Regions from separate parts of the Streptomyces sp. DSM 116793 genome, predicted to be linked through region 1. Evidence: riboswitches for the same ligand, from Rfam matches in the RefSeq annotation. Region 1 holds a riboswitch; the other holds the start of a gene.

What was found. Region 1 has a riboswitch for S-adenosylmethionine ahead of thrC (threonine synthase). Riboswitches for the same ligand answer to the same signal wherever they lie in the genome.
Region 2: it holds a riboswitch for S-adenosylmethionine, as region 1 does, so the genes downstream of both, ACSMXW_RS06735 (aminotransferase class V-fold PLP-dependent enzyme) here and thrC (threonine synthase) in region 1, are expected to answer to the same signal.

What each region holds. Positions count from the first base shown of each region.
Region 1 is NZ_CM170494.1:5,043,396-5,051,103, reverse strand. Features, by position in the region: gene ACSMXW_RS19600 (MoaD/ThiS family protein) at 1-53, opposite strand, end outside; gene thrC (threonine synthase) at 167-1,558, opposite strand; SAM riboswitch class I at 1,552-1,721, opposite strand; gene ACSMXW_RS19590 (glucosyl-3-phosphoglycerate synthase) at 2,165-3,208, shown strand; gene ACSMXW_RS19585 (alpha,alpha-trehalose-phosphate synthase (UDP-forming)) at 3,686-5,098, shown strand; gene otsB (trehalose-phosphatase) at 5,353-6,207, opposite strand; gene ACSMXW_RS19575 (PstS family phosphate ABC transporter substrate-binding protein) at 6,437-7,708, shown strand, end outside.
Region 2 is NZ_CM170494.1:1,592,428-1,600,135, forward strand. Features, by position in the region: gene ACSMXW_RS06710 (C40 family peptidase) at 1-602, opposite strand, end outside; gene ACSMXW_RS06715 (C40 family peptidase) at 891-1,916, opposite strand; gene ACSMXW_RS06720 (NYN domain-containing protein) at 2,220-3,566, opposite strand; gene ACSMXW_RS06725 (hypothetical protein) at 3,604-3,843, opposite strand; gene ACSMXW_RS06730 (Lrp/AsnC family transcriptional regulator) at 4,133-4,414, shown strand; gene ACSMXW_RS06735 (aminotransferase class V-fold PLP-dependent enzyme) at 4,702-6,060, opposite strand; SAM riboswitch class IV at 6,205-6,321, opposite strand; gene trpD (anthranilate phosphoribosyltransferase) at 6,582-7,708, opposite strand, start outside.

The DNA of each region.
Region 1 (7,708 bases):
TGGCCGTCGGTGTACGTGCGGAGGATGGTCGGGATGCGGACGTTGACGCTCATGTTCAGGCCTTCCTGGTCCTGGGCGTACGGGTGGTCTGGGGCGGGCGGCGCCGGGTGCGGGCGGCGGCGGGGCGGGCGGCCGAGGCGGCTCGCCCGGCCGGGCGGGTGGTGACTCAGCCGGCCAGTCCCGCCGCTCGGAACGCGTCCAGGCTCGGACGGATCGTGGCCGTGGGGCCGGTGGTCGGGGCGACGGCGTCCAGCGTCTTGAGGCCGTCGCCCGTGTTCAGCACCACGGTGGTCAGCGTCGGGTCGAGCAGACCGGCGTCGACGAGCTTCTTCGTGACGCCGACGGTGACGCCCCCCGCGGTCTCGGTGAAGATACCCTCGGTGCGCGCGAGGAGCTTGATGGCGTCGACGATCTCGGCGTCGGTCACGTCCTCCACCGCCCCGCCGGTGCGGCGCGCGATGTCCAGGACGTAGGGGCCGTCGGCGGGGTTGCCGATGGCGAGGGACTTGGCGATGGTCTCGGGCCGCTGGGGGCGCACCACGTCGTGGCCCGCCTTGTAGGCGGTCGACACCGGCGAGCAGCCCTCGGCCTGCGCCCCGAAGATCTTGTACGGCTTCTCCTCGACGAGGCCGAGCTTGATCAGCTCTTGGAGGCCCTTGTCGACCTTGGTGAGCTGCGACCCCGAGGCGATCGGGATCACCAGCTGGTCGGGCAGCCGCCAGCCGAGCTGCTCGCAGATCTCGTACGCGAGCGTCTTGGAGCCCTCGCCGTAGTACGGGCGCAGATTGACGTTGACGAAGCCCCAGCCCTCGCCCAGCGGGTCGCCGATCAGCTCGGAGCAGAAGCGGTTGACGTCGTCGTAGGTGCCCTCGATGCCGACCAGGTCGCCGCCGTAGACCGCGGCCATGACGACCTTGCCCTGCTCCAGGTCGTGCGGGATGAAGACGCAGGAGCGGAAGCCGGCGCGGGCGGCGGCGGCGCCGACGGCGCCCGCCAGGTTCCCGGTGGAGGAGCACGACAGGGTGGTGAAGCCGAAGGCGCGGGCCGCCTCCACGGCCTGGGCGACGACGCGGTCCTTGAAGGAGTGCGTCGGGTTGCCGGAGTCGTCCTTCACGTACAGGCCGCCGGTGATGCCCAGCTCGGCGGCGAGCCGGTCGGCCTGGACGAGCTTGGTCCAGCCCGGGTTCAGGTTCGGCTTCTCGGCCACGTCGGCCGGGACGGGCAGCAGCGGCGCGTAGCGCCAGAGGTTGGTGGGGCCGGACTCGATCTTCCGGCGCAGCGCCTCGGGGTCGCCGAGGGGGAGGTCGTAGGCGACCTCCAGCGGGCCGAAACAGCTGGCGCAGGCGAAGATCGGGCCGAGCGGGAAGCGCTCGCCGCACTCGCGGCAGGAGAGGGCGGCGGCGGGGCCGAGATCCACGGTGCCGGGCTTTTCGCCGGGGGCGGTGGCGGGGGTTACGGTGCCAGTGGTGCCGGTGTTGCCAGTGGCGTCGGCGGTGCCGGTGGTTCGGTCGGAGGCAACAGACTGCGCAGCCATGATGGCGAGGCCCTTTCTCCTCATCTTCCTCGCGACGCGTCTCGCCGCGAGACGGAATTGGCACCTTCCCTAGTCGGGGCCTCGCCGCCGCCTGGGCGGCGGGCGGACTGCCGCGTGCGCGGCATGGCCGACTGGAGGGTTGCCGGGGCTTCAACGGGCCGTATCCCTCTGCCCCTCTGGATGAGCGGTATGGCACGGAGGCCGGTGGCGGCTCCGGTGCGTTTGTCGTCGGACGGACCCGGCATGCGGGGGCCGTCCGCGTTGTTCAAGACTGTAACCGACGTCCGGGATAGTTGAGATAGTCGTCCGAACCGCGAGATGGATCACATGGCTCCGGATCGCCCCCCGCCCGGAGGTCACGGAGGGCACGGTTCCGGTCCGGTTCCGGTCCGGCGGTCCGGTTCGTCGGTCCAGTTCGGTCCGGTTCCGGTCCGGCGGTTCCCCGGTCCGGCGGTCGTGTTCCGGTCCGGTTCCGGTCCGGTGGTTCCGGTCCTGGTTTCGGTCCGGCGGTCCGTTCCTGGTTTCGGTCCCGGTTCGTTCTGGGGTCACGGGCCGGGTGTCGATCCCGGGTCGCCGTACCGGCCGGTGTGGGGAAGTGGGCGACGCGAGGGAGCGAAGGGGACGTCAACCGTGCTGGAAGAGGTCGAGCGCTGGCTGGGCCGGCGCTCGTGGTCGGTGGCCGACCGGCCGCGGCAGCAGCTCGCCGCCGCGAAGCGCGCCACCGGCGCGACGGTCAGCGTCGTGCTGCCCGCGCTCGACGAGGAGGAGACGGTCGGCGAGATCGTTTCCGTGATCCGGCGCGAGCTGATGGGGGTGCCCGGAGGCGAGCGTGGGACGCCGGGCGCGGGCGAGCGTGGGGCTTCGGCGGGGGGCGAGCCTGCGGATGCGGGCGGGGCGGTGGTGCCGCTGGTCGACGAGGTGGTGGTGGTCGACTCCGGATCCACGGACCGTACGGCCGAGGTGGCCGCCGCGGCCGGTGCGCGGGTGGTGCAGCGCGACGACGTGCTGCCGCGGATTCCGGCGCTGCCCGGCAAGGGCGAGGTGCTGTGGCGCTCGCTGCTGGTGACCGGCGGTGACATCGTCTGCTTCGTCGACGCGGACCTGCGGGAGTTCTCGGCGGACTTTGTGACGGGGATCATCGGGCCGCTGCTCACCGAGCCCGACGTGCACCTGGTGAAGGCCATGTACGACCGGCCGCTGGGCGGGCAGCCCGGGGAGGGCGGGCGGGTCACGGAGCTGATGGCCAGGCCGCTGCTGAACCTCCACTGGCCGCGGCTGGCCGGATTCGTCCAGCCGCTGGGCGGTGAGTACGCGGCCCGTAGGTCGCTGCTGGAGCGGCTGCCGTTTCCCGTGGGGTACGGGGTGGAGCTGGGGTTGCTGGTTGACGCGCTGCACGCCGTGGGGCTCGACGGGCTGGCGCAGGTGGACGTGGGCGTGCGCAGGCATCGGCATCAGGACGGGCGGGCGCTCGGGCGGATGGCGGCGGCGATCTACCGGACGGCGCAGGTGCGGCTTGCGCGGGGGCAGGTGGGGGCGGCGTCGCTGGTGCGGCCTGTGCTGACGCAGTTCGAGCGGACGGAGGGGGGGTTTGAGCCGCGGTCGTATGCGGTGGATGCGGAGGAGCGGCCGCCGATGAGCGGGATCCCCGAGTATGTGGGGCGACGCGTGGCTTAGGGCACGGTCTCAGGCTCGTGGTTCCGGCTCGTGGCCCGGGGCGCTGCCTTGTGCTTCGTGATGGTGCCCGGGGCTGTGGCGTGTGCGGGTTTCGTCGGGGCCGGTGCGCCTCCTGTTTCGTTGTGGGGCGGGGCCGCGGGGGGATATCCGTCCTCGGTCCGGCGCCCTCCGCCCACTGGAGGCTTCTCTGGTCGTGGCGCCGGCCACTGCGGGCGGACATCCCCCCACGTCCCCTCACGCCTCGTCGGCGACTGCGGCCCGGTGGGACCGCACCTTCCCACCTCGTGCCCGCACCAACCAGGGGAAGGCGGGGGGGAGCAAGCGCCCCGACCAGCCCGCGGCGCCGAGCCGGGTGGTGTTGGTCCGGGTTGGCGGGGCCGGGGTATGGGGGCCGGGGCTCCGGGACGTTTGAGGGAAATCGTGGGTGGCTAGGTTGGCGTCATGGCTTCCGCTTCCGCTGAAGGTCCCCCCGCCCGCATCCTCGTCGCGTCCAACCGCGGGCCCGTCTCGTACACCACGCTCGGCGACGGCTCGCTGCGGGCCAGGCGGGGCGGCGGGGGTCTGGTCTCGGGGCTCTCCGCGATCGGCCCCGACGCGGACGCCGTATGGGTGTGCGCGGCCCTCGGGGACGGCGACCGGGTCGCCGTGGACCGCACCGGCGGCCGGCTGTCCACGGAGGACACCGGCGGACAGCGCGTCCGGATGCTCGGTATCGCCCCCGACGTGCACGCGGCGGCGTACAACGGTATCGCCAACTCGGTGCTGTGGTTCGTGCACCACATGCTGTACCAGACGCCGCTGGAACCGGTGTTCGACGCCGAGTTCCGCGACCAGTGGGCCGCGTACGAGGAGTACAACGCCGCGTTCGCGCAGGCGCTCGCCGAGGAGGCTGCCGAGGGCGCCGCGGTGCTGGTGCAGGACTACCACCTGACGCTGGTGCCCGGGATGCTCCGGCAGCTCAGGCCGGACCTGCGCATCGGCCACTTCTCGCACACCCCGTGGGCCCCGCCGGAGTACTTCCGGATGCTGCCGGACGACATCGCCGAGCAGGTGCTGCGCGGCATGCTCGGTGCGGACCGGCTGGGCTTCCTGACCCGGCGGTGGGCGGCGGCCTTCACGGCCTGCTGCGAGGCCGTGCTGCCCGGCGGCACCGGCAGCACCCGGATCGGGGTGCACGGGCTCGGCGCGGACGGGGACTTCCTGCGGGAGCGCTCGCGCCGTCCCGACGTGGACGAGCGGCTCACCGTGCTGCGCGACCAGATCGGCACCGCGCCCGACGGCAGCCCGCGCCGCACCATCGTGCGCGTGGACCGCACCGAGCTGTCCAAGAACATCATCCGGGGCCTGCTCTCCTTCCGGCAGCTCCTCGCCGACCACCCCGAGTGGCACCAGCGCGTCGTGCACGTCGCCTTCGCCTACCCGTCCCGGCAGGACCTCGCCGTCTACCGGGACTACACGGCGGAGGTGAGCCGCCTCGCCGCTGAGATCAACAGCACGTACGGGTCGCTCGACTGGACGCCCGTGGTGCTCCATGTCGAGGACGACTTCGCGCGCTCGCTCGCGGCGTACCGGCTGGCGGACGTGGTGCTCGTCAATCCGGTGCGGGACGGGATGAACCTGGTCGCCAAGGAGGTGCCGGTGGTCTCGGAGGAGGGGTGCGTGCTCGTGCTCTCCCGGGAGGCCGGGGCGTACGAGGAGCTGGCCGACGAGGTGATCGCGGTCAATCCGTACGACGTGACGGGGACGGCGGCCGCGCTGCACACGGCGCTCGGGGTGCCGGAGGCGCAGCGGGTCGAGGGCACCAAGCGGTTGGCCGCGGCGGCCACCGCGCTGCCGCCCAGCAAGTGGTTCCTGGACCAGTTGTCGGCCTTGCGCGGGGACGCCGGCTGAGGGGCCGGTCGTTCCGCCCGGCCTTGCGGCCCGCCAGGGCCCGCCCGCGGCGGCCTTCCGGCCTGCCTCGGCCCGATCTTCTTGCGGTGGGTCCGGCACCGCCGGCCGGGCCGGGTGTGGTTGCTCACCGCTGCGGCGGAAGTGGCCGGGGGCGCCACCGGGCACCATGCGCCGGGTGCTCGCCGTCGCGGCGGGATGGTGAGGGCACGGTGCCCCGCTTCGTCCGCGTCCGCGGTGGGGAACCGGAGGCGGCCCTACCGTCCCGCCGCCGTCGCCAGGGCGGAGAGGAGGGCGACCACGCCCGACGGGCCGTCCACGACCAGGTCGGCGCGGGCGGCGAGGTCCGGGACCTCCGTGCTGCCGCTGCAGACCAGCAGGCCGGGGAGTCCGTCGAGGCGCAGCTTGTCGACGGCGCCGAAGGCGGGGAGGTCGCCGAGGTCGTCGCCGGCGTACAGCACCGCGGCGGCGCCCACCTCGCGGACGTACGCCGTCAGGGCCACGCCCTTGTCCATGCCCGGCGGGCGCAGCTCCAGGACCAGCCGGCCGGGCTCGACGATCAGTCCGTGCCGGGCGGCAAGGCGGGCGAGCGGCTCGCGCAGGGCGGCGAGCGCCGCCTCCGGCTGCTCGGCGCGGCGGGTGTGCACGGCCACCGCGAAGCCCTTGTCCTCGATGGTGGCGCCCCGTGCGTCCGCCGTGCGCTCCAGGACCTCGGGCAGCGCGGCGCGCACGGCGCCCACCCCGGGGTGCGGATCGGGCGCGGTGATGCCGCCGGTCGCCGCGTCCCACCGCTCGGCACCGTAGTGCCCGAGCACGACCAGGTGGTCCAGGCCGGCCGCCCCGGCGAAGCCGCCGTGCCGCACCGCGGCCTCCGCGGGCCGGCCGGTGATCACCGCGACCGAGCGCACCCTCGGCGCGAGCGCGGCGAGCGCGGGCACCGCGCCGGGGTGCGCGCGGGCCTGCGCGGGATCGGGCACGATCGGCGCGAGCGTCCCGTCGAAGTCCAGGCCGATCACCGCCCCGGCCGGCTGTGCGAGCAGCGCGGCCAGGCCCTCGCGGCCCAGGGGGGTGACGGGTGCGGGCAGGTCCGTGCGGTCGACGTGGCTGGCCATGGAGCGACTGTATCCAGCGCGGCCCGCGCGGACCCGGGGGGCGGCCCGAAAGCGGCCACCGGGGCGGATCCCGGCCGGTTGAACACTCGGCGAACAATGCGTGGGGCGGTGGCCGCGGCATCCCCGAATCGCCCTCCGACTCGTACATTTGTCCCCCCTGGCGGGGCCCCTCGGGGCCCGGCCGGCCGGCTGCCGCCTGCCGGGGCGCGGCTTGTTATCGCCTCAGATCATGTGCGCGGGGGACGACATGGGCTGGATCGAGGACCTGGTGGCGCCCGAGAACCTGCTGGCGCTGCTCGGTGTCGTGGCCACCATCGGGGTGCTGTCGTACGAGCGGCTGTTCCCGGGCCGCAAGCGGATCGGCTTCCGCGTCCAGATGGACACGGTGATCGACGACGGCAGCCGGGACGAGGGCCCGCTGCACCAGCGGCTGCGGATGCTGGAGCACCACCCGGACCTGTCCGGCGCCTCGCTGGTGCTGCTGAGGATAGAGAACGACGGCTTCCGCGGCATCGACGCCGACGACTACATCACCGCCCCCGACGTGAACCACGGCCTGACCGCCACCTTCCCGGGCCGCACCGTCCGGGACGTCGCCGCCACCGAGCCCAGCCACCTCTCCCTGCTGCGCTACCTGCCCCGTGGCGACACCGAGGAGAGCCCCGGGCTCGTCTGGTCGGGCAGCGAGGTCTCGATCCCGCGGGTGCCGCTGAACCGCGGCGACCACTTCAAGCTGCTGGTGCTGCTGACGGGCTCCGCGGAGGAGAAGGCGCCGGAGGTGGACGGGCGGCTGAAGGAGGGCAGGGTCCGCAACAACGAGCGGTTCCGGCGGCCGAACAACCGCATGCTGGGGCTGATCCTCAGCCTGTTCCTGGTGACGGTCGCCCAGCCGTTCTTCTTCAGCCACTTCCAGCACACGCCGCTCCCCGCGGGCTGCGCCGGCGGGCGCCTCACCGTCGTCGGCTCCACCGCCTTCCAGCCGGTGATGAGCCGCCTGGCCGGCGCCTACCGCGACAACTGCCGGCAAGCCCCCGACATCTCCGTGGACGCCCACGGCAGCGGCGCCGGCATCAGCACGCTCCTGGACCGGGGCGGGGCGGCCGGCGGCGGCTTCGCCCCGTACCTCGCGCTCTCCGACGGGCCCGCGCAGAGCAGGAACCCGCGCCTGAAGGAGCGGCTGGTCGCGGTCTCCGTGTTCACCCTCGTCGTCAACAAGGACGTGCCGCTCACCGACATCCGGCTCGCGGACCTGCGGAAGCTCTACACCGGCGACATCACGGACTGGCGCCGGCTGCACACCGCGACCGGCGCGCCCGGACCCGGCCTCCAGGTCACGCTGGTGGGCCGGGACGGCGCCTCGGGCACCCGGAACGTCTTCGAGGACCGGCTGCTGGGCGGCGCCCCGGAGCCTTCGCGCACCTCAAGCGCCGACGACTGCGCCACCCGGCTCTTCGGCAGCGAGGGCGTCACCCGCTGCGAGCAGAGCAGCACCGACCGGCTG
Region 2 (7,708 bases), 3.5 Mb from region 1:
GTGTGCAGGAGCCGCCGGGCGACCGCGAGCTTGTGCTCGACGGCGCGCTTGTGCCGGGCCGCGGCCCGGCGGCTGCGCTCCAGCTCCCGCAGGGCGCCCGCGGCCTCGGCACGGTCCTGGGCGAGACGGCGCTGGAGCGTCCGGTACTCCTTGAGCCGGCCGGCCGTACGGTCGCCGATCCGGTCGAGGGCGGCGGCGTCCTCCAGGAAGCTGTCCGGGCGTCCGGAGAGCAGCAGTTGCAGCGCGGGATCGACGCCGCCGGTGCGGTACTGCGCCCCGGCGATCGAACCGAGCGTGCCCCGTATCTCGTTGACGCGCTGCTGCCCCTGGGCCAGCCGGTCCTGCGCCGAGGAGACCTCCCCGGCGAGCCGGGTGACCCGCTCGGTGGCGCGGTTGTACGCCTCGGTGGCCCGCTCGGCCTGCTGGTACAACCGGTCCACCTCGGCCTTGGCGTCGGTGTCCCGCGCCGCGGGCGCGGCGCCCGCCGGCACCGCGGCGAGTGCCGCGGCCGCCGTGGCCGTGGCGGCGGACAGGACGGTGACTCTGGTGCCGAGGGTGGCCCGGCCGGGGCCGGGCCCGGGGATGCGGCGATGAGACCCCACAGGTAGCCGCTCTCCTTCCGCTGTCGGACCCCCGGGACGGGGGAATGCGACGCCAGAGAGTAACCACACGACTACGCGGGAGCCACAGTCCGCTTCCGGGGCGACAGCCGCGGACCCCGCCGCAGACGCAGGTCAGCGGCGGGGTCCGGAGGTGACGGCGGGGTTGGAATTCGCCCGTTCGGACGCATCACAGGCGGTGTCGGGGCGGACCGCCCGGGCCGCACGCGCGGATCCGGATACCGTCCCGGCAGGACACCGGGGCACCGAGGGGCACCCCGGCCCGGATGCTCAGACGCGGACGCCGAACTGGAAGGGCATGTTGGCGATGGACTCGTAGCGCACGCTGGCACCGGTGTGCGGGGCGTGCAGGACCTGGCCGTTGCCGGCGTAGAGGCCGATGTGGTGCAGGTCGCCGTAGAAGAGCACCAGGTCGCCGACCCGCAGGTCGCTCTGCGAGTAGATGCGCGTACCGGCGTTGGCCTGGGCCTGGGAGGTGCGCGGTATCGAGACGCCGGCCTGGGCGTAGGCCCAGGAGGTCAGGCCGGAGCAGTCGAAGGAGCTGGGGCCGGTGGCGCCGTAGACGTAGGGCGAGCCGATGACGCTCTGGGCCGCGGCGAAGGCGGCGGCGGCCCGGCCCGAGGCGGCCGTGCCGCCTCCGAGGGCGGTACGGGCGCTGGCGCGGCTGGCACGGGCCTCCTGGTCCTGGAGGGCCTGGCGCTCGGCGGCGGTGAGGGAGTTGAGGAGCCGCTGCGCGTCGGCGAGCTTGCCCTGGACCTCTTTCTTCTTCTTGCCGAGCTCCGTGCGGGTGTCCGCGAGGTCCTTGAGCTTGGCGGAGGCCTCCTTGCGCTGCTGCGCCAGGGAGCGCTGCTTCTCCTGGATCTTCTTCAGCGCCTCGACCTGCTGACCGCTGAGCTGGTCCAGCGTGGTGGCCTTGTCCAGGTAGCTGTCCGGGTCGGAGGAGAGGAAGAGCTGAACGGAGGGGTCGAGGCCGCCGGAGCGGTACTGGGCGCTGGCGACCGAACCGAGCTCGTCCTGGAGCTGGTTGAGGTCGTCCTGGCCGCGGGCGACCTTGTCCTGGAGGTCGCTGACTTCCTTCTGGAGCTTCTTCTGCTTGTCCTTGGCTCCGTCGTAGGCCTCGGTGGCCTTCTCCGCTTCCTCGTAGAGCTTGTCGACCTTGGACTTGACCTCTTCCTTGCTGGGCTTCGGGTCGGCCTGAGCGGCCTGAGAGGTCAGGGCCACCGCTGCTGCGGCGGTTGCGGTGAGCACGGTCACGCGGGCGCGGCTCGGCTGTTTGGATCGACGGTGGGACGCCACGGAGGCGAGCTCCTTCTTCCTCCAGCCGCCTACCGAAACGCTGGTGGGCGGGTGCTCCTCCACCGTCGCTCCCGATGAGCGATCACCCGAGCGGAGGTTCGAGGCCAGACCCTAGTGACCTTCTTGTGATCAGTTCAAATCCTGACAGGAAAAAACTGCCGCTCCGAGTGGTTTCTTTACTCTCAACTCACCAGCAGTGATATTGGGTTGACCGTACGTCGCGCCGAGAAGCCATGAATTCCGGCATCGAAGGCAGACGTCACTCATGGGCCTTAGGTGACTTCTCCGCCCGTACGTAGCCGATCAGCCCCGGGAGAGCCGTTTGAGCAGCACCGCGGAGGCGACCGGGCGGGCGCCGGCCTTGGCCACCCCGTCGGCCACCTCGCGGTCGGTGGAGACCACGATCACGGGGCGGCCCGGCGGCTCCGCGCGCACCAGCTGGCGGATCAGCTCGTCCGCCGTGACGCGCGGCTTGGAGAACAGCACCCGTACCCCGCGGGGCGGTGCGAGGAGTACCGGCGCGGCGAGTTCGGCGCCGTCGAAGACGCAGGTGACCTCGGCCCCGGTCTGCGCGGCCAGCAGCGACAGCGCGCCCAGCAGCCGCAGCCGCTGCTTCTCCAGCGGCATCTGGGGATAGCCGGTCTTGGTGACGTTGTAGCCGTCGACGACGAGATGGGCCTGCGGGAGGGCGAGCAACTGGTCGAGAATGGCCGGATCGTGCTCCGACAGGGCGCGGGCGGCGATGTCCTTCGGGGTCATCCGGCCCGGCTCCACCGCCTCCACGGTCTCGGCGGGCCGCACCGAGACGGGCGGCAGGGCGAGTTCACGGCGCAGGCCCTGGGCGGAGTCCAGCAGCGTGTCGAGCAGCAGCCGCACCCGCATGTCCTCGACGCTGCGGCCCTCGCGGGCGGCCCTGCGGGTGGCCTCAAGGGCCGCCTCGGACTCGCCGAGCCTGGCCCGCAGCCGGCGTGCCTCGGTCTCGGCCGCGGACAGCAGCGCCTGCCCCTCGGCGCGGACGGCCTCCGTCTCGGCGTGCGCCTTGCGCAGCGCGGCCTCGCCCCGCTTGATGTCGCTGAGGGCGCCGCGGAGCTTGCGGTGCAGGGATTCGGCCTCCTTCTTGGCGGCCTCCAGCTCCGCGCGCAGCCCCTCCGTCTCGGTCCTCGTCTGCTCCCTGGCCTGGGCCAGCTCGGCGCGCAGGCGGTCGAGTTCGGCCCTGTTCTGCTCGTCGGCGCGCTCGGCGTCCGCCCGCTGCACCTCCTCGCCGGCGGCTGTGACCAGCTTGACCCAACCCGGGGGGCGCAGCACATAGGCCGCGGCGGCCACGTCGAGGGGGTCGGCGGCGGGTGGCGCGGTTCCCGAGTCGAGGGCGCCGGTCAGCTCGGGCTGGGCCTCGCGCAGCCGCTCGGCGATCCGCTGCCGGAACAGCGGTTCGTTCTCCACGGCCAACGCCATCGCGTTGGCGGCGAACTTGGCGCGCCTGCTCGGCGTGAAGCGGGCGTACTGGCGGAGCTGGGCGGGCAGCTCGGCGACGGTCAGGCCGCCGAAGCCGTCCGAGACGATCTGGACGACGCGGCGGCGCACCCCTTCGGGCAGCGGGCGGTCGAGCACCTCAGCGGTGCCTCCCGGCCCCCCGCCTGCGCTCTCCACCATCGTCACCCCATCCGGTCGTCGTGGGTCACCGCTCCGGTCAGGAGTCGGCGCCGGGCCTGTCCACCAGTTCCACCTGGTCCACCGCGCTGCACCACCGGCAGCGGACGGACTCGATGGTCTCATTCACCACTTCACGCTCCTCCACCCTGGGCTCACCGGACAGATCGAGGTGCACGTACTCGACGACCTTCGAGGAACGCGTCACGTCGAACCGGGTGAGATTGCCGCAGAGGGTGCAGCGCCAGCGCGTCTGGGCCGTCGGCAGGGGAACCGCCATCGTGATGTCTGCCTTCCTCGGGTCCTCGGGTTTCCAGGGTGCGCCCTTTTACTCGATCCGCGCGATCAGCCCGGTGCGTCCGGCGGGCGGGCACACATCGTTGCGTGGTGCGTTCGGGTCGTAACCCTACGGCCTGACGGGCGACCCGCGCTCGGGCCGGACCGCTCTGTCCCGATGTCTCCCGCTGTGCGGGCGGGGGTCCCCGGACGGTGGACGGCTGCGGGGGTCCCCGGACGGTGGACGGCTACAGTGAAGGCCCAGCCGAGGGCACCGAGGGAGACAGCAAGCCGTGATCACCGCGATCGTGCTCATCAAGACCAGCGTGGACCGGATCCCGGAGATCGCCGAGTCGATCGCCGCGCTGGACAATGTCAGCGAGGTCTTCTCCGTGACCGGCGACCACGATCTCATCGCCATGGTCCGGGTGGCCCACCACGACGACCTCGCGGACGTGATCCCCGGCCGGATCAGCAAGATCCCCGGAGTGGAGGCCACGGACACGCACGTGGCGTTCCGCACGTACTCGCAGCACGATCTGGAGGCCGCTTTCGCGATCGGCCTCGACTCCTGAGAACGCCTGCGGCGGGCCGCTGCCCCTCCTGGGTCCCGTCCTCGGCCACCGGCCGGTGGGGGCCGCCTGGCCCAGCCCCTTGCGGTCTCGTCCCTGACCACCGGCCGGTGGGGCCTGGTCGCGCGGTTCCCCGTGTCCCTCGGAGCGCGACCGTGCGGGCGCGCAGCGCCCGATAGGGGCGCGGGGAACTGCGCGAACAACCACCACGAGGCCCCCCGCACCGCCACCCGCCCCAAGGGGCTGACGGGGCCGCCGGACCCCGGACCAGAACGGACGGCCCCCGGAGCTCAGCGCACCGGTGCCCCGAGGTCGGGGACGCAGCGGCCCTCCTCGGTGCGGTAGCGCCAGCGCGCGCCGTCGCGCACCAGCTCGGTCACCGCCCGCACGAACCGCTCCACGTGCTCGTCCGGGGTGCCCGCGCCGAAGCTGACCCTGACCGCGTTGAGCGCCCGCTCGCCGGGCCGCGCCTCCGGTGCCCCGCACTCCCCCACCTCGTCGGGCGAGCTGCCCAGCACCGTCCTGACCAGCGGATGCGCGCAGAACAGCCCGTCGCGGACCCCGATGCCGTACTCGGCGGAGAGCGCGGCGGCGAGGTGTGAGCTGTTCCAGCCCTCCACCACGAACGACAGCACCCCGACGCGCGGCGCGCCGGGCCCGAACAGCGACAGCACCCGGACGCCCGGCACCCCGGCCAGGCCCTCCTGCACCTTCTCGACCAGGGACCGCTCCCGGGCGACCAGCGCCGGGAAGCCGGCCTCGGTCAGCGCCGTGCAGGCCGAGGCGATGGCGCAGGCGCCGATCACATTGGGCGAGCCGGCCTCGTGCCGGGCGGGCCCGTCGTACCACTCGACGTCCACGCCGCCGTCCGCACGCCGCGCCACCCGGCGTGAGGCACCGCCGCCCGCGAGGTACGGCTGCGCGGCCGCGAGCCAGTCCGCACGCCCGGCCAGCACGCCCGAGCCGAAGGGCGCGTACAGCTTGTGCCCGGAGAAGGCGACCCAGTCCACGTCGAGCGCCGTGACGTCGACCGGGTGGTGCGGGGCGAGCTGGGCGGCGTCCAGCACGATCCGGGCGCCGTGGGCGTGCGCGGCGGCGGCCAGTTCGGCCACCGGCCACAGCTCGCCGGTCACGTTCGAGGCGCCGGTGACGCACACCAGGGCGGGGCCCGCCGGACGCCCGGCAAGTGCCCGTTCGAGCGTCCGCACGGCGGCCTCGGGCGTCCGGGGCGCGTCCAGGTACGTCACCCGGCGCCAGGGCAGCAGCGAGGCGTGGTGCTCGGTCTCGAAGACGAAGACCTGGCAGTCCCCGGGCACCGCGCGGGCCAGCAGGTTCAGCGAGTCGGTGGTCGACCTGGTGAAGACCACCTCATCGCCGTCCCGGCAGCCCAGGAAGTCCGCGACGGTCCGCCTGGCGTTCTCGAACAGCTCCGTGGACAGCTGCGAGAGGTATCCCGCGCCACGGTGCACGCTGCCGTAGTAGGGGGCGTACGCGGCGACGTCGTCCCAGACGCGCTGCAGCGCGGGGGCGCTTGCGGCGTAGTCGAGCGCGGCGTAGGTGACCTCGCCGCCGGTGACGAGGGGGACGCGGACGTCACGGCCCAGGACGGGCAGGGGTTCGTGCAGGGACACAGGTGTGCTGGAGGGCATGGCGGAACTCCCGGTGAGACGGTGGGCGCACGGCGGCGCGGGGCGCGGCGGCGCCGGGGTGAAGGGGGTGCGGAGGCGGGGCCTTACGCCCTAGCGCATTCGCTTGCTCACGCGGCAGCTCCCTTGAGGACCAGGACCCCAGGGGGTCCGCGCTTGCCGTGGACCCTGCTGTCCACGGCCTGGTCTTCACCCGGGGCACCCCGCCACGGACGGAGGGTTGCCGGACAGCGGGCCGGGGCCTCATCGCTGTCGCTCATGACCTGGCCCGATTATGTCAGCCCCCCACCCAGCGGTCCACCTCTTTCACGGGGCCTCCCCATGCCCCGGAGGCGGGAAGGGGGCCGACTCCTCCCCCTTCCCGCGCGTGCTTCGAGGGGGCTCGGACCGAGGACGGACATCCCCCCGCGGCCCGCCCCGCAACGAACCAGAACGCGCCGCGCCCACGACGAGCCCGCAAACGCACAGCCGCCCGCCCAAGCCGGGTCCCGCAAACCGGAAAGGCGCCCCGCGACAAGCTCCCCTCAGGCCTGCGTGGCCCTCACCCACGCCTCCAGAACCCCCCGGGCCGCCCCCGAGTCAATGGACTCCGCAGCCCGCTCGATCCCCGCCCGGAGCGCCCCCTCAAGATCGAAGTCCCCGGACGGCGCACCCGCAGACGCCCCGCTCCCGGACAGCCCGGCACCGGACACCCCGCCCCCCGGCGCCCCCTCCCCCAGCGCCCCCACAGCCACCAGCGCGGCCGCGGAGTTCAGCAGCACGGCATCCCGCACAGCCCCCCGCTCCCCCGCCAGCACCCGCCGCGCCACATCCGCGTTGTACGACGCGTCCCCACCCCGCAACGCCTCCACCGGCACCATCTCGATCCCCACGGACCGCGGATCGAAGACCTGCTCCCGCACGCCCCCACCCCGTACCACCCACACCCGGGACGGCGCGGTGGTGGTCAGCTCGTCCAGCCCGTCGTCCCCGCGGAAGACCAGCGCGGACGACCCCCGCTCGGCCAGTACCCCGGCCACGATCGGCGCCCACTTCGCATCGGCCACGCCCACCGCCTGCGCCCGCACCTTCGCGGGGTTGGTGAGCGGCCCGAGGATGTTGAACGGGGTGCGGATGCCCATCTCGGCGCGGGCCCGCGCGACATGCCGCAGCGCGGGGTGGAACTTGATGGCGAAGCAGAAGGTGATCCCCGCCTCCTCGGCGACCTCCACGACCCGCTCGGGCGGCAGATCGAGGTTGACGCCGAGCTTCTCCAGCACATCGGAGGAACCGCTCGCCGAGGACGCCGCACGGTTGCCGTGCTTGACCACCTTCGCGCCGGCCCCGGCGACCACGATCGCGGACATGGTGGAGATGTTCACCGTACGCGCGCCGTCACCGCCCGTGCCGACGATGTCGACGGTGGCCCCGGGCACCCGGATCACCCGGGCGTGCTCGTACATGGTGCGGACCAGACCGGAGATCTCCTCGACGGTCTCGCCCTTCGCGCGGAGTGCGACCGCGAACGCGGCGATCTGCACGTCGGTGGCCTCGCCGCGCAGGATCCGGTCCATCGCCCAGGCGGTGGCGTCCGCCGTCTGGTCACGGCCGGACAGCAGGGCGTTCAGCACCTCGGGCCAGGAACGGCCCGCCGCGATGTCGCCTCCAGCGG